3 regions of the Lactobacillus taiwanensis genome follow, and region 1 is predicted to be linked to each of the others. Evidence: a T-box and tRNA genes for the amino acid it is inferred to sense, from the RefSeq annotation. Region 1 holds a T-box; the other regions hold tRNA genes.
What was found. The T-box of region 1 lies ahead of H1A07_RS05860 (valine--tRNA ligase). A T-box ahead of a tRNA ligase gene usually reads a tRNA of that ligase, here a tRNA-Val.

Region 1 (4,308 bases):
TTTACTTTCCTTCAATTCTTTCATACGTTCACGAACACCAGCAAGTTGACTTTCGTAGTCAGCCTTCTTTTCTTTTTCTTTATTTACAACTGCTTCTGGAGCATGAGCAACAAATCCTTGATTTGAAAGCTTCTTTTCAGCTCTTATAACTTCTTCTTCAAGACGTTTTTCTTCTTTTTCCATCTTCTTAATTTCATCGTCTACATTGACTAATTCAGTTAATGGAACAAAAATTTGAGCTCCTGGAATTACAGCTGTCTTAGCAAGTTTTGGTGCCTCAATATCTGCTGCAACTTGCAAATCTTTAGGATGTAAAAAGTTTTCTACGTAATCTACATTTTCATCTAAGATATGCTTGTTTGCTTCATCATCTAATTGAATCATGATATCAATTTGAGAAGACATTGGTGCGTTAACTTCCATGCGGATATTACGTACAGCTTTAATCACTTCAATTAAGAATGCCATATCATTATCTGCTTGTTTATTTTCAAATTCTACATGAGTTTCTGGATATTCTGCAGTCATAATTGACTTACCTTCATGTGGCATTGAAAGCCATAATTTTTCAGTAACAAATGGCATAATTGGGTGCATTAAACGTAAGATTTGATCAAGAATCCAAATTAAGTTTTCTTGCTTTCTAGTCTTTAATTCTTCATCATCACCATTTAAGGCAACCTTAGAAATTTCGATGTACCAGTCACAGAAGTCATTCCAAATAAAGTTATAAAGTTCACGACCAGCTTCACCAAACTTATACTCATCAAATAAACGAGTAACTTCAGCAACAGTATGGTTTAATCTATCAAAAATCCAACTATCCGCCAAGTCAAACTTAGTAGTATCTGGCATATGAGCAGGTTTTGCATCTTCTGGCAAGTTCATAATTACAAAACGGCTTGCATTCCAGATCTTGTTGATGAAGTTCCATGCAGCAGCCAATTTCTTTGGATCATAACGAGTGTCTTGACCAGGAGCAGTCCCATTTAACAAGAACCAACGTACAGCATCAGCACCATACTTATCAACAACATCCATCGGATCAACACCATTACCAAGTGACTTGCTCATCTTACGTCCCTGTTCGTCACGCATCAAACCATGTAAAACAACATCTTTAAATGGACGCTTCTTAGTAAAGTGAAGACCTTGGAAGATCATTCTTGATACCCAGAAGAAAATAATGTCATATCCGGTAACTAAAGTATTAGTTGGGAAGTAGCGCTTAAAGTCTGGATTGTCAGTATCTGGCCAACCTAAAGTTGAAAATGGCCATAAAGCACTTGAGAACCAAGTATCAAGTACATCTGGATCTTGTTCCCAGTTTTCAATATCCTTAGGTGCTTCTTCACCAACGTAAGTTTCACCAGTCTTCTTGTTGTACCAAGCAGGAATACGGTGACCCCACCATAATTGACGAGAAATTACCCAATCATGAACATCTTCCATCCAGTGATTTAAAGTTCCTTCAAATCTTTCAGGAACAAAGTTAACCTTACCGTCTGTCTTTTGGTTCTTAAGTACTTCTTCAGCAAGAGGCTTCATCTTAACAAACCATTGTTTAGAAAGTCTTGGCTCAACCTGTACACCAGAGCGTTCAGAGTGACCAACAGAGTGGACAATTGGTTCTACTTTAATTAGATAGCCTTCTTCTTTAAGATCCTTAACTAAAGCTTCACGAGCTTCAAAACGATCCATACCAGCATACTTGCCAGCTTCTTCGTTCATTGTTCCATCATCGTTCATTACGTTGATTCTTTCAAGATTATGACGATTACCCACTTGGAAGTCATTAGGATCATGTGCTGGAGTGATCTTAACTAAACCAGTACCAAATTCTGGATCCACGTGTTGATCTTCAATAATTGGAATATGGCGACCAACAAGTGGAAGTACTAATTCTTTACCAACAATATTCTTGTAGCGTTCATCTCCTGGTGCAACAGCAACAGCAGTATCACCAAACATAGTTTCAGGACGTGTAGTTGCAATTTCAACAAAGCCTGATCCATCTGCAAATGGATATTTCACATGGTAAAATGCACCCTTGTCATCTTTGTGAATAACTTCAATATCACTAAGAGCAGTTTGCAATTCTGGATCCCAGTTAATAATGTATTCACCGCGGTAAATTAAGCCTTCATTATATAGTTGAACAAATACTTTTTTAACTGCTTTAGAAAGTCCTTTGTCCAAAGTGAATCTTTCTCTTGAATAATCAAGTGAAAGTCCCATTTTAGCCCATTGGCCTTTGATAATATTTGCGTATTCGTCTTTCCAGTCCCAAACTTGCTTAACAAAAGCTTCACGTCCCATTTGGTGGCGATCTTTGCCTTGTTTACGAAGCTTAGCTTCAACTTTGGCCTGAGTTGCAATACCTGCATGATCCATTCCTGGAAGATAAAGAGTATCGTAACCTTGCATACGCTTAAAACGAATAAGTGTATCTTGAATTGCTGTATCCCACGCATGACCCAAGTGAAGTTTACCAGTTACATTTGGTGGTGGAATAACAATTGAATAAGGATGTGCCTTTTTATCACCAGATGGCTTAAATAAGTCTTCATCAAGCCACTCTTGATATCTTCCCTTTTCAACTTCATTTGGATTATATTTAGGTGCTAAATCTGTCATTAAAATTCCTCCAATAAAAAAGTCCTAGACAATAATTGTCTAGGACGAAATTTTCCGCGGTACCACCTACGATTAGATATACAAATATCTCTCTTATAAGCGGTAACGGTGCTGAAGTATCCGGATTAACCTACTAAAGTTCAATTAATCAGCTAATCAAGCTACTAGTAAATTTCTCTAAGTCTCTCAGCATAATGACTTTTCTCTGTAGTATGAAAATTACTCCTCTTGATTCTTGCTTTGTTTATGATTATAGCATGAAAGAAAACAAGATAAAAGGTAAGAATTAACCTCTGTTTTCTCTAATTACTTTTACAACTTGAATTAAAATAGTTGGAATAATTGCTAAAACCACAATCAGCCAAACTTCTTGTGCGCTTAATGGTTGAACTGCAAATAGGCTGTGAAGTGCTGGTACAAATAGAATCAAAGCTAAAAGTATACTACCTAAAGCAAAAGCAGCTAAACTATACCAGTTATTTTTAAATCCAATTTTAAAAATGCTATGTTGTGAACGGCAGTTAAAACCGTGAAGCAGACGTGCAAATGTTAAAGTTGAAAAGGCCATAGTACATGCAATTGCAGGACTATCTTTCAAACCAATTAAGAAGGCTGCAATGACACTCAATGAAATTAAGAAGCCTTGCGTACTGATTTGAGTAACAAACGGTTTATCTAACAGATTAGCCTTTGGATCGCGTGGTTTACGCTTTAAAATATCAGGGTTTCCTGGCTCCATTCCGATTGCTAAAGCTGGAAGAGAGTCAGTCACTAAGTTAATGAATAAAAGTTGCACCGCAACAAATGGTACTGGCAATCCAGCAATTGAAGCAAATAAAACAGTAATAATTGCCGATAAGTTACCTGATAGTAAGTAACCAATCGCATTTTTGATATTTTCATAAACTGTTCTACCATTTGCTACAGCCTTAATAATTGTCGCGAAGTTATCATCAGTTAAAATCATACTTGCTGCATCTTTTGATACTTCTGTACCTGTGATACCCATTGCCACACCAACGTCAGCCTTTTTAAGAGCGGGAGCGTCGTTCACACCATCTCCAGTCATTGATACAATATGGTCTTTTCTTTGCCATGCGTTAACAATTCTAATTTTGTTTTCTGGAGAAACACGAGCATAAACTGCAACTTTCTCAATTTCTTGGTCTAGTTCTTCATCACTTAAAGCATCTAACTCCAAACCAGTTAAAGCAATATCTCCGTCGTTAAAAATGCCAATCTTCTTAGCAATAGCTACAGCAGTTACCTTATGATCCCCAGTGATCATTACTGTTCTAATTCCTGCTTCTTTAGCACGAGCAACGGCTGCTACACTTTCTTCTCTAGGCGGATCCATTTCAGAAACTAAACCAATAAAAGTTAAATCTTTTTCAGTATCAGCAGAGAGTTCTTCATCACTTTCTTTATAAGCAAAAGCAAGTACTCTTAAACCATTTTCTGAAAAATGATTATTTTGAGCCAAAATATCTTTTCTATCTTGCTCAGTAATTGGACGTACTTCATCCCCAAAACGAATATTTACACAGCGCTTAAGTAAAACATCAATTGCACCTTTAACAAAAATTGTTGGAATAGTATGAATTAGATGCTTAGTACTCATTAACTTACGGTCAGAGTCAAATGGTACTTCTTCTAAACGATCCAAATGAT
Region 2 (4,308 bases), 370 kb from region 1:
AAGCATAATTATACCGGTGTCCCAAACGGTATATCTTCTAACTACTCTAATGGTTGTCTTGAAGGTGTCAATCGGAAGATTAAGCAAATTGAGCGGACTGCTTATGGCTATAGAAATTTTAGTCATCTTTTAATTAGAATTAGATTCGAAGAAAATATTGTAAAAGAAAAAGAGCCAAATAACTATTTTCTAGTTGCTTAGCTCTCTTTACAAACTATTCATCAACAGGATTTGACAAATAGCCAAAACAAAAAGCACATTGATATATATCAATGTGCTTTATCAAAGCGGAGATTGAGAGATTCGAACCCTCGCGCCGGTATAAACCGACCTACACCCTTAGCAGGGGCGCCTCTTCAGCCACTTGAGTAAATCTCCAATGGGCCTAAATGGACTTGAACCATCGACCTCACGCTTATCAGGCGTGCGCTCTAACCAGCTGAGCTATAGGCCCCTTTTCCTTTGAAGCGGGTAACGAGAATCGGACTCGCGACTAAAGCTTGGAAGGCTTTCGTTTTACCACTAAACTATACCCGCAACTTCTTGCTTCCTAATGGCGCGAGACGGAATCGAACCGCCGACACAAGGAGCTTCAATCCTTTGCTCTACCAACTGAGCTATCGAGCCATTACGGTCCCTACCGGATTCGGACCGGTGATCTCCTCCGTGACAGGGAGGCGTGATAACCCCTACACCAAGGGACCATATTGCGGGAACAGGATTTGAACCTATGACCTTCGGGTTATGAGCCCGACGAGCTACCAGACTGCTCCATCCCGCGATGTTTCTATATAAAAAAACCAAGATCCTATGGACCTTGTAGGACTCGAACCTACGACCCGACGGTTATGAGCCGTCTGCTCTAACCAACTGAGCTAAAGGTCCAAGCTTACCTCTATAGCGGCGGGGGGGATCGAACCCTCGACCTCCCGGGTATGAACCGGACGCTCTAGCCAGCTGAGCTACACCGCCATCCTGTAACTTTCTTCTAAGCTACAATCGGGAAGACAGGATTCGAACCTGCGACCCCCTGGTCCCAAACCAGGTGCTCTACCAAACTGAGCCACTTCCCGAAGTGTGCACCCTGAAGGATTTGAACCTTCAACCTTCTGATTCGTAGTCAGACACTCTATCCAGTTGCGCTAAGGGTGCATCATTATATGCCGAGGACCGGAATCGAACCGGTACGGTTGTCACCAACCGCGGGATTTTAAGTCCCGTGCGTCTGCCAGTTCCGCCACCCCGGCATGATAATGATAAGCGGAAGACGGGATTCGAACCCGCGACCCCCACCATGGCAAGGTGATGTTCTACCACTGAACTACTTCCGCATTCTTTATTCAATTTTTATGCCGATTAAAGGACTCGAACCTTCGACCCCCTGTTTACAAGACAGATGCTCTACCAACTGAGCTAAATCGGCATGGTACGGGTGGTGGGACTTGAACCCACACGTCCGAAAACACTAGAACCTAAATCTAGCGCGTCTGCCAATTCCGCCACACCCGCTTGAGTTTTTCTGGGCCAATGAGTCGTGGCAGGCTCGAACTGCCGACCCTCTGATTAAAAGTCAGATGCTCTACCAACTGAGCTAACGACTCAATGGAGGATACAGGGCTCGAACCTGTGACCTCCTGCTTGTAAGGCAGATGCTCTCCCAGCTGAGCTAATCCTCCATTTAGCACGGCGACTACCTACCCTCGCAGGCAGTTTCCCACCAACTACTCTCGGCGTTAAGAAGCTTAACTTCTGTGTTCGGCATGGGAACAGGTGTATCCTTCTTGCCATCGCCACCGTACTCTTTCTTGAGCTTTTACACTCAAAACTGAATATAATCTTCTGCTCTAAACCTTTGAGCTTTGGTCAAGTGCTCGACTGATTAGTACTAGTCCGCTCCACATATCACTATGCTTCCACTCCTAGCCTATCTACCTCATCGTCTTTAAGGTGTCTTACTGCTTACGCATCGGAAATCTCATCTTGAGGGGGCTTCGCACTTAGATGCTTTCAGCGCTTATCCCTTCCATACATAGCTACCCAGCGATGCCTTTGGCAAGACAACTGGTACACCAGCGGTATGTCCATCCCGGTCCTCTCGTACTAAGGACAGCTCCTCTCAAATTTCCTACGCCCACGACGGATAGGGACCGAACTGTCTCACGACGTTCTGAACCCAGCTCGCGTGCCGCTTTAATGGGCGAACAGCCCAACCCTTGGGACCGACTTCAGCCCCAGGATGCGACGAGCCGACATCGAGGTGCCAAACCTCCCCGTCGATGTGAACTCTTGGGGGAGATAAGCCTGTTATCCCCAGGGTAGCTTTTATCCGTTGAGTGATGGCCTTTCCATGCAGTACCACCAGATCACTAAGCCCGACTTTCGTCCCTGCTCGAGGTGTACCTCTCGCAGTCAAGCTCCCTTATACCTTTACACTCTGCGAATGATTTCCAACCATTCTGAGGGAACCTTTGGGCGCCTCCGTTACATTTTAGGAGGCGACCGCCCCAGTCAAACTGCCCACCTGACACTGTCCTCCAGAACGCTCAGCTCTGTGAGTTAGAGGATCCATCAAACAAGGGTAGTATCCCAACATTGCCTCCGGTAAGACTAGCGTCCTACTTTCTCTGGCTCCTACCTATCCTGTACATGTTTAACAAATACTCAATATCAAGCTACAGTAAAGCTCCATGGGGTCTTTCCGTCCTGTCGCGGGTAACCCGCATCTTCACGGGTATTATAATTTCACCGAGTCTCTCGTTGAGACAGTGCCCAAATCATTACACCTTTCGTGCAGGTCGGAACTTACCCGACAAGGAATTTCGCTACCTTAGGACCGTTATAGTTACGGCCGCCGTTTACTGGGGCTTCAATTCAAACCTTCGCTTTCGCTAAGCTCTCCTCTTAACCTTCCAGCACCGGGCAGGTGTCAGCACCTATACGTCATCTTACGATTTTGCAGATACCTGTGTTTTTGATAAACAGTTGTTTGGGCCTATTCACTGCGGCTGATATTTTACTATCAGCACCCCTTCTCCCGAAGTTACGGGGTCATTTTGCCGAGTTCCTTAACGAGAGTTCTCTCGCTCACCTGAGTGTTCTCCACTCGACTACCTGTGTCGGTTTGCGGTACGGGTAAAATTGTTCTGGCTAGAAGCTTTTCTTGGCAGTGTGACATCATGACCTTCGCTACTTTTATTTCGCTCCGCGTCACAGCTTGAAATCTAAAGACAAGCATTTGACTCATCTTTTTTCTTACTGCTTGCACATGTATTTCCAGCAACATGCGTCATTAGCCTCCTGCGTCCCTCCTTTGCTCTTATCGAACAATTTCAGTACAGGAATCTCTACCTGTTGTCCATCGGCTACGCCTCTCGGCCTTACCTTAGGTCCCGACTTACCCTGGGCGGACGAGCCTGCCCCAGGAAACCTTAGTCTTTCGGCGGATAGGATTCTCACCTATCTTTCGCTACTCATACCGGCATTCTCACTTCTAAGCGCTCCATTAGTCCTCTCGATCTAACTTCGCCGCACTTAGAACGCTCTCCTACCACGCATATAATATATGCATCCACAGTTTCGGTACTATGCTTAGCCCCGGTACATTTTCGGCGCAGCGTCACTCGACTAGTGAGCTATTACGCACTCTTTAAATGGTGGCTGCTTCTAAGCCAACATCCTAGTTGTCTACGCAACTCCACATCCTTTTCCACTTAGCATAGATTTGGGGACCTTAACTGGTGATCTGGGCTGTTTCCCTTTCGACTACGGATCTTATCACTCGCAGTCTGACTCCCGTGCATTGATATCTGGCATTCGGAGTTTATCTGGATTCAGTAACCCCTGACGGGCCCCTAGTCCAAACAGCGCTCTACCTCCATTATCATTCACACGAGGCTAGCCCTAAAGCTATTTCGGAGAGAACCAGCTATCTCCAAGTTCGTTTGGAATTTCACCGCTACCCACAACTCATCCCCGCGATTTTTAACTCACGTGGGTTCGGTCCTCCAGCGTGTTTTACCACGCCTTCAACCTGGTCATGGGTAGGTCACTTGGTTTCGGGTCTACGTCATGATACTCTTTCGCCCTCTTCAGACTCGCTTTCGCTCCGGCTCCGTCTTTTCTGACTTAACCTTGCACCATAACGTAACTCGCCGGTTCATTCTACAAAGGCACGCCATTACACTTTAATGTGCTCTGACTACTTGTAGGCACACGGTTTCAGGTTCTTTTCACTCCCCTTCCGGGGTTCTTTTCACCTTTCCCTCACGGTACTGGTTCACTATCGGTCACTAGTTAGTATTTAGCCTT
Region 3 (4,308 bases), 350 kb from region 1:
CGTTTACGGCATGGACTACCAGGGTATCTAATCCTGTTCGCTACCCATGCTTTCGAGCCTCAGCGTCAGTTGCAGACCAGAGAGCCGCCTTCGCCACTGGTGTTCTTCCATATATCTACGCATTCCACCGCTACACATGGAGTTCCACTCTCCTCTTCTGCACTCAAGTTCAACAGTTTCTGATGCAATTCTCCGGTTGAGCCGAAGGCTTTCACATCAGACTTATTGAACCGCCTGCACTCGCTTTACGCCCAATAAATCCGGACAACGCTTGCCACCTACGTATTACCGCGGCTGCTGGCACGTAGTTAGCCGTGACTTTCTAGGTAATTACCGTCAAATAAAGGCCAGTTACTACCTCTATCTTTCTTCACTACCAACAGAGCTTTACGAGCCGAAACCCTTCTTCACTCACGCGGCGTTGCTCCATCAGACTTGCGTCCATTGTGGAAGATTCCCTACTGCTGCCTCCCGTAGGAGTTTGGGCCGTGTCTCAGTCCCAATGTGGCCGATCAGTCTCTCAACTCGGCTATGCATCATTGCCTTGGTAAGCCGTTACCTTACCAACTAGCTAATGCACCGCAGGTCCATCCAAGAGTGATAGCAGAACCATCTTTTAAACTCTAGACATGCGTCTAGTGTTGTTATCCGGTATTAGCATCTGTTTCCAGGTGTTATCCCAGTCTCTTGGGCAGGTTACCCACGTGTTACTCACCCGTCCGCCGCTCGCTTGTATCTAGTTTCATTTAGTGCAAGCACTAAAATCATCTAGGCAAGCTCGCTCGACTTGCATGTATTAGGCACGCCGCCAGCGTTCGTCCTGAGCCAGGATCAAACTCTCATTTTCCTTTTTGAAAATGAGCTTTTTATCGTTTAGCTCTAAAACTTTCTTTGAGTTATCTCAAATTTATTGCTTGCGAATTGACTTCGCTTTTGTTTGGGATTTTTATATCCCGCACACTTTCAGCGAAACTTTGTTCAGTTTTCAAGGTACTACCGTTGTCTCGTGACAACTTTTATATTATATCATGTCTTTTGAGTTTTGACAAGAGCCTTTTTAATTTTCTCATCTCTCTCAAATGACAGCTTTATAATATTATCATCTTTCGCTCGCTTTGGCAAGCTTTTTTTGAACTTTTTTATTTGCTCTTTTTGCTTGCCTCAAACACCATGTATTACTTTACAGATTTAACCAAAGGAAAATAAAAAGCTTCATTAAATATTTATTAATGAAGCAATCTATAAAGCGGAGATTGAGAGATTCGAACCCTCGCGCCGGTATAAACCGACCTACACCCTTAGCAGGGGCGCCTCTTCAGCCACTTGAGTAAATCTCCAATGGGCCTAAATGGACTTGAACCATCGACCTCACGCTTATCAGGCGTGCGCTCTAACCAGCTGAGCTATAGGCCCCTTTTCCTTTGAAGCGGGTAACGAGAATCGGACTCGCGACTAAAGCTTGGAAGGCTTTCGTTTTACCACTAAACTATACCCGCAACTTCTTGCTTCCTAATGGCGCGAGACGGAATCGAACCGCCGACACAAGGAGCTTCAATCCTTTGCTCTACCAACTGAGCTATCGAGCCATTACGGTCCCTACCGGATTCGGACCGGTGATCTCCTCCGTGACAGGGAGGCGTGATAACCCCTACACCAAGGGACCATATTGCGGGAACAGGATTTGAACCTATGACCTTCGGGTTATGAGCCCGACGAGCTACCAGACTGCTCCATCCCGCGATGTTTCTATATAAAAAAACCAAGATCCTATGGACCTTGTAGGACTCGAACCTACGACCCGACGGTTATGAGCCGTCTGCTCTAACCAACTGAGCTAAAGGTCCAAGCTTACCTCTATAGCGGCGGGGGGGATCGAACCCTCGACCTCCCGGGTATGAACCGGACGCTCTAGCCAGCTGAGCTACACCGCCATCCTGTAACTTTCTTCTAAGCTACAATCGGGAAGACAGGATTCGAACCTGCGACCCCCTGGTCCCAAACCAGGTGCTCTACCAAACTGAGCCACTTCCCGAAGTGTGCACCCTGAAGGATTTGAACCTTCAACCTTCTGATTCGTAGTCAGACACTCTATCCAGTTGCGCTAAGGGTGCATCATTATATGCCGAGGACCGGAATCGAACCGGTACGGTTGTCACCAACCGCGGGATTTTAAGTCCCGTGCGTCTGCCAGTTCCGCCACCCCGGCATGATAATGATAAGCGGAAGACGGGATTCGAACCCGCGACCCCCACCATGGCAAGGTGATGTTCTACCACTGAACTACTTCCGCATTCTTTATTCAATTTTTATGCCGATTAAAGGACTCGAACCTTCGACCCCCTGTTTACAAGACAGATGCTCTACCAACTGAGCTAAATCGGCATGGTACGGGTGGTGGGACTTGAACCCACACGTCCGAAAACACTAGAACCTAAATCTAGCGCGTCTGCCAATTCCGCCACACCCGCTTGAGTTTTTCTGGGCCAATGAGTCGTGGCAGGCTCGAACTGCCGACCCTCTGATTAAAAGTCAGATGCTCTACCAACTGAGCTAACGACTCAATGGAGGATACAGGGCTCGAACCTGTGACCTCCTGCTTGTAAGGCAGATGCTCTCCCAGCTGAGCTAATCCTCCATTTAGCACGGCGACTACCTACCCTCGCAGGCAGTTTCCCACCAACTACTCTCGGCGTTAAGAAGCTTAACTTCTGTGTTCGGCATGGGAACAGGTGTATCCTTCTTGCCATCGCCACCGTACTCTTTCTTGAGCTTTTACACTCAAAACTGAATATAATCTTCTGCTCTAAACCTTTGAGCTTTGGTCAAGTGCTCGACTGATTAGTACTAGTCCGCTCCACATATCACTATGCTTCCACTCCTAGCCTATCTACCTCATCGTCTTTAAGGTGTCTTACTGCTTACGCATCGGAAATCTCATCTTGAGGGGGGCTTCGCACTTAGATGCTTTCAGCGCTTATCCCTTCCATACATAGCTACCCAGCGATGCCTTTGGCAAGACAACTGGTACACCAGCGGTATGTCCATCCCGGTCCTCTCGTACTAAGGACAGCTCCTCTCAAATTTCCTACGCCCACGACGGATAGGGACCGAACTGTCTCACGACGTTCTGAACCCAGCTCGCGTGCCGCTTTAATGGGCGAACAGCCCAACCCTTGGGACCGACTTCAGCCCCAGGATGCGACGAGCCGACATCGAGGTGCCAAACCTCCCCGTCGATGTGAACTCTTGGGGGAGATAAGCCTGTTATCCCCAGGGTAGCTTTTATCCGTTGAGTGATGGCCTTTCCATGCAGTACCACCAGATCACTAAGCCCGACTTTCGTCCCTGCTCGAGGTGTACCTCTCGCAGTCAAGCTCCCTTATACCTTTACACTCTGCGAATGATTTCCAACCATTCTGAGGGAACCTTTGGGCGCCTCCGTTACATTTTAGGAGGCGACCGCCCCAGTCAAACTGCCCACCTGACACTGTCCTCCAGAACGCTCAGCTCTGTGAGTTAGAGGATCCATCAAACAAGGGTAGTATCCCAACATTGCCTCCGGTAAGACTAGCGTCCTACTTTCTCTGGCTCCTACCTATCCTGTACATGTTTAACAAATACTCAATATCAAGCTACAGTAAAGCTCCATGGGGTCTTTCCGTCCTGTCGCGGGTAACCCGCATCTTCACGGGTATTATAATTTCACCGAGTCTCTCGTTGAGACAGTGCCCAAATCATTACACCTTTCGTGCAGGTCGGAACTTACCCGACAAGGAATTTCGCTACCTTAGGACCGTTATAGTTACGGCCGCCGTTTACTGGGGCTTCAATTCAAACCTTCGCTTTCGCTAAGCTCTCCTCTTAACCTTCCAGCACCGGGCAGGTGTCAGCACCTATACGTCATCTTACGATTTTGCAGATACCTGTGTTTTTGATAAACAGTTGTTTGGGCCTATTCACTGCGGCTGATATTTTACTATCAGCACCCCTTCTCCCGAAGTTACGGGGTCATTTTGCCGAGTTCCTTAACGAGAGTTCTCTCGCTCACCTGAGTGTTCTCCACTCGACTACCTGTGTCGGTTTGCGGTACGGGTAAAATTGTTCTGGCTAGAAGCTTTTCTTGGCAGTGTGACATCATGACCTTCGCTACTTTTATTTCGCTCCGCGTCACAGCTTGAAATCTAAAGACAAGCATTTGACTCATCTTTTTTCTTACTGCTTGCACATGTATTTCCAGCAACATGCGTCATTAGCCTCCTGCGTCCCTCCTTTGCTCTTATCGAACAATTTCAGTACAGGAATCTCTAC

Region 2: it has a tRNA-Val gene. The T-box ahead of H1A07_RS05860 (valine--tRNA ligase) is inferred to sense a tRNA for this amino acid. The anticodon was not compared.
Region 3: it has a tRNA-Val gene. The T-box ahead of H1A07_RS05860 (valine--tRNA ligase) is inferred to sense a tRNA for this amino acid. The anticodon was not compared.

Annotation. Positions count from the first base shown of each region.
Region 1 is NZ_CP059276.1:1,219,299-1,223,606, forward strand. Features, by position in the region: gene H1A07_RS05860 (valine--tRNA ligase) at 1-2,637, opposite strand, end outside; T-box leader at 2,675-2,882, opposite strand; gene H1A07_RS05865 (cation-translocating P-type ATPase) at 2,924-4,308, opposite strand, start outside.
Region 2 is NZ_CP059276.1:1,586,504-1,590,811, forward strand. Features, by position in the region: partial or broken gene H1A07_RS07790 (ISL3 family transposase) at 1-201, shown strand, start outside; tRNA gene H1A07_RS07795 (tRNA-Ser) at 289-378, opposite strand; tRNA gene H1A07_RS07800 (tRNA-Ile) at 381-454, opposite strand; tRNA gene H1A07_RS07805 (tRNA-Gly) at 467-537, opposite strand; tRNA gene H1A07_RS07810 (tRNA-Phe) at 555-627, opposite strand; tRNA gene H1A07_RS07815 (tRNA-Asp) at 632-704, opposite strand; tRNA gene H1A07_RS07820 (tRNA-Met) at 708-781, opposite strand; tRNA gene H1A07_RS07825 (tRNA-Ile) at 812-885, opposite strand; tRNA gene H1A07_RS07830 (tRNA-Met) at 899-972, opposite strand; tRNA gene H1A07_RS07835 (tRNA-Pro) at 1,000-1,073, opposite strand; tRNA gene H1A07_RS07840 (tRNA-Arg) at 1,079-1,152, opposite strand; tRNA gene H1A07_RS07845 (tRNA-Leu) at 1,162-1,247, opposite strand; tRNA gene H1A07_RS07850 (tRNA-Gly) at 1,260-1,331, opposite strand; tRNA gene H1A07_RS07855 (tRNA-Thr) at 1,351-1,423, opposite strand; tRNA gene H1A07_RS07860 (tRNA-Leu) at 1,425-1,509, opposite strand; tRNA gene H1A07_RS07865 (tRNA-Lys) at 1,529-1,601, opposite strand; tRNA gene H1A07_RS07870 (tRNA-Val) at 1,604-1,676, opposite strand; rRNA gene rrf (5S ribosomal RNA) at 1,682-1,798, opposite strand; rRNA gene H1A07_RS07880 (23S ribosomal RNA) at 1,860-4,308, opposite strand, start outside.
Region 3 is NZ_CP059276.1:1,568,637-1,572,944, forward strand. Features, by position in the region: rRNA gene H1A07_RS07605 (16S ribosomal RNA) at 1-847, opposite strand, end outside; tRNA gene H1A07_RS07610 (tRNA-Ser) at 1,248-1,337, opposite strand; tRNA gene H1A07_RS07615 (tRNA-Ile) at 1,340-1,413, opposite strand; tRNA gene H1A07_RS07620 (tRNA-Gly) at 1,426-1,496, opposite strand; tRNA gene H1A07_RS07625 (tRNA-Phe) at 1,514-1,586, opposite strand; tRNA gene H1A07_RS07630 (tRNA-Asp) at 1,591-1,663, opposite strand; tRNA gene H1A07_RS07635 (tRNA-Met) at 1,667-1,740, opposite strand; tRNA gene H1A07_RS07640 (tRNA-Ile) at 1,771-1,844, opposite strand; tRNA gene H1A07_RS07645 (tRNA-Met) at 1,858-1,931, opposite strand; tRNA gene H1A07_RS07650 (tRNA-Pro) at 1,959-2,032, opposite strand; tRNA gene H1A07_RS07655 (tRNA-Arg) at 2,038-2,111, opposite strand; tRNA gene H1A07_RS07660 (tRNA-Leu) at 2,121-2,206, opposite strand; tRNA gene H1A07_RS07665 (tRNA-Gly) at 2,219-2,290, opposite strand; tRNA gene H1A07_RS07670 (tRNA-Thr) at 2,310-2,382, opposite strand; tRNA gene H1A07_RS07675 (tRNA-Leu) at 2,384-2,468, opposite strand; tRNA gene H1A07_RS07680 (tRNA-Lys) at 2,488-2,560, opposite strand; tRNA gene H1A07_RS07685 (tRNA-Val) at 2,563-2,635, opposite strand; rRNA gene rrf (5S ribosomal RNA) at 2,641-2,757, opposite strand; rRNA gene H1A07_RS07695 (23S ribosomal RNA) at 2,819-4,308, opposite strand, start outside.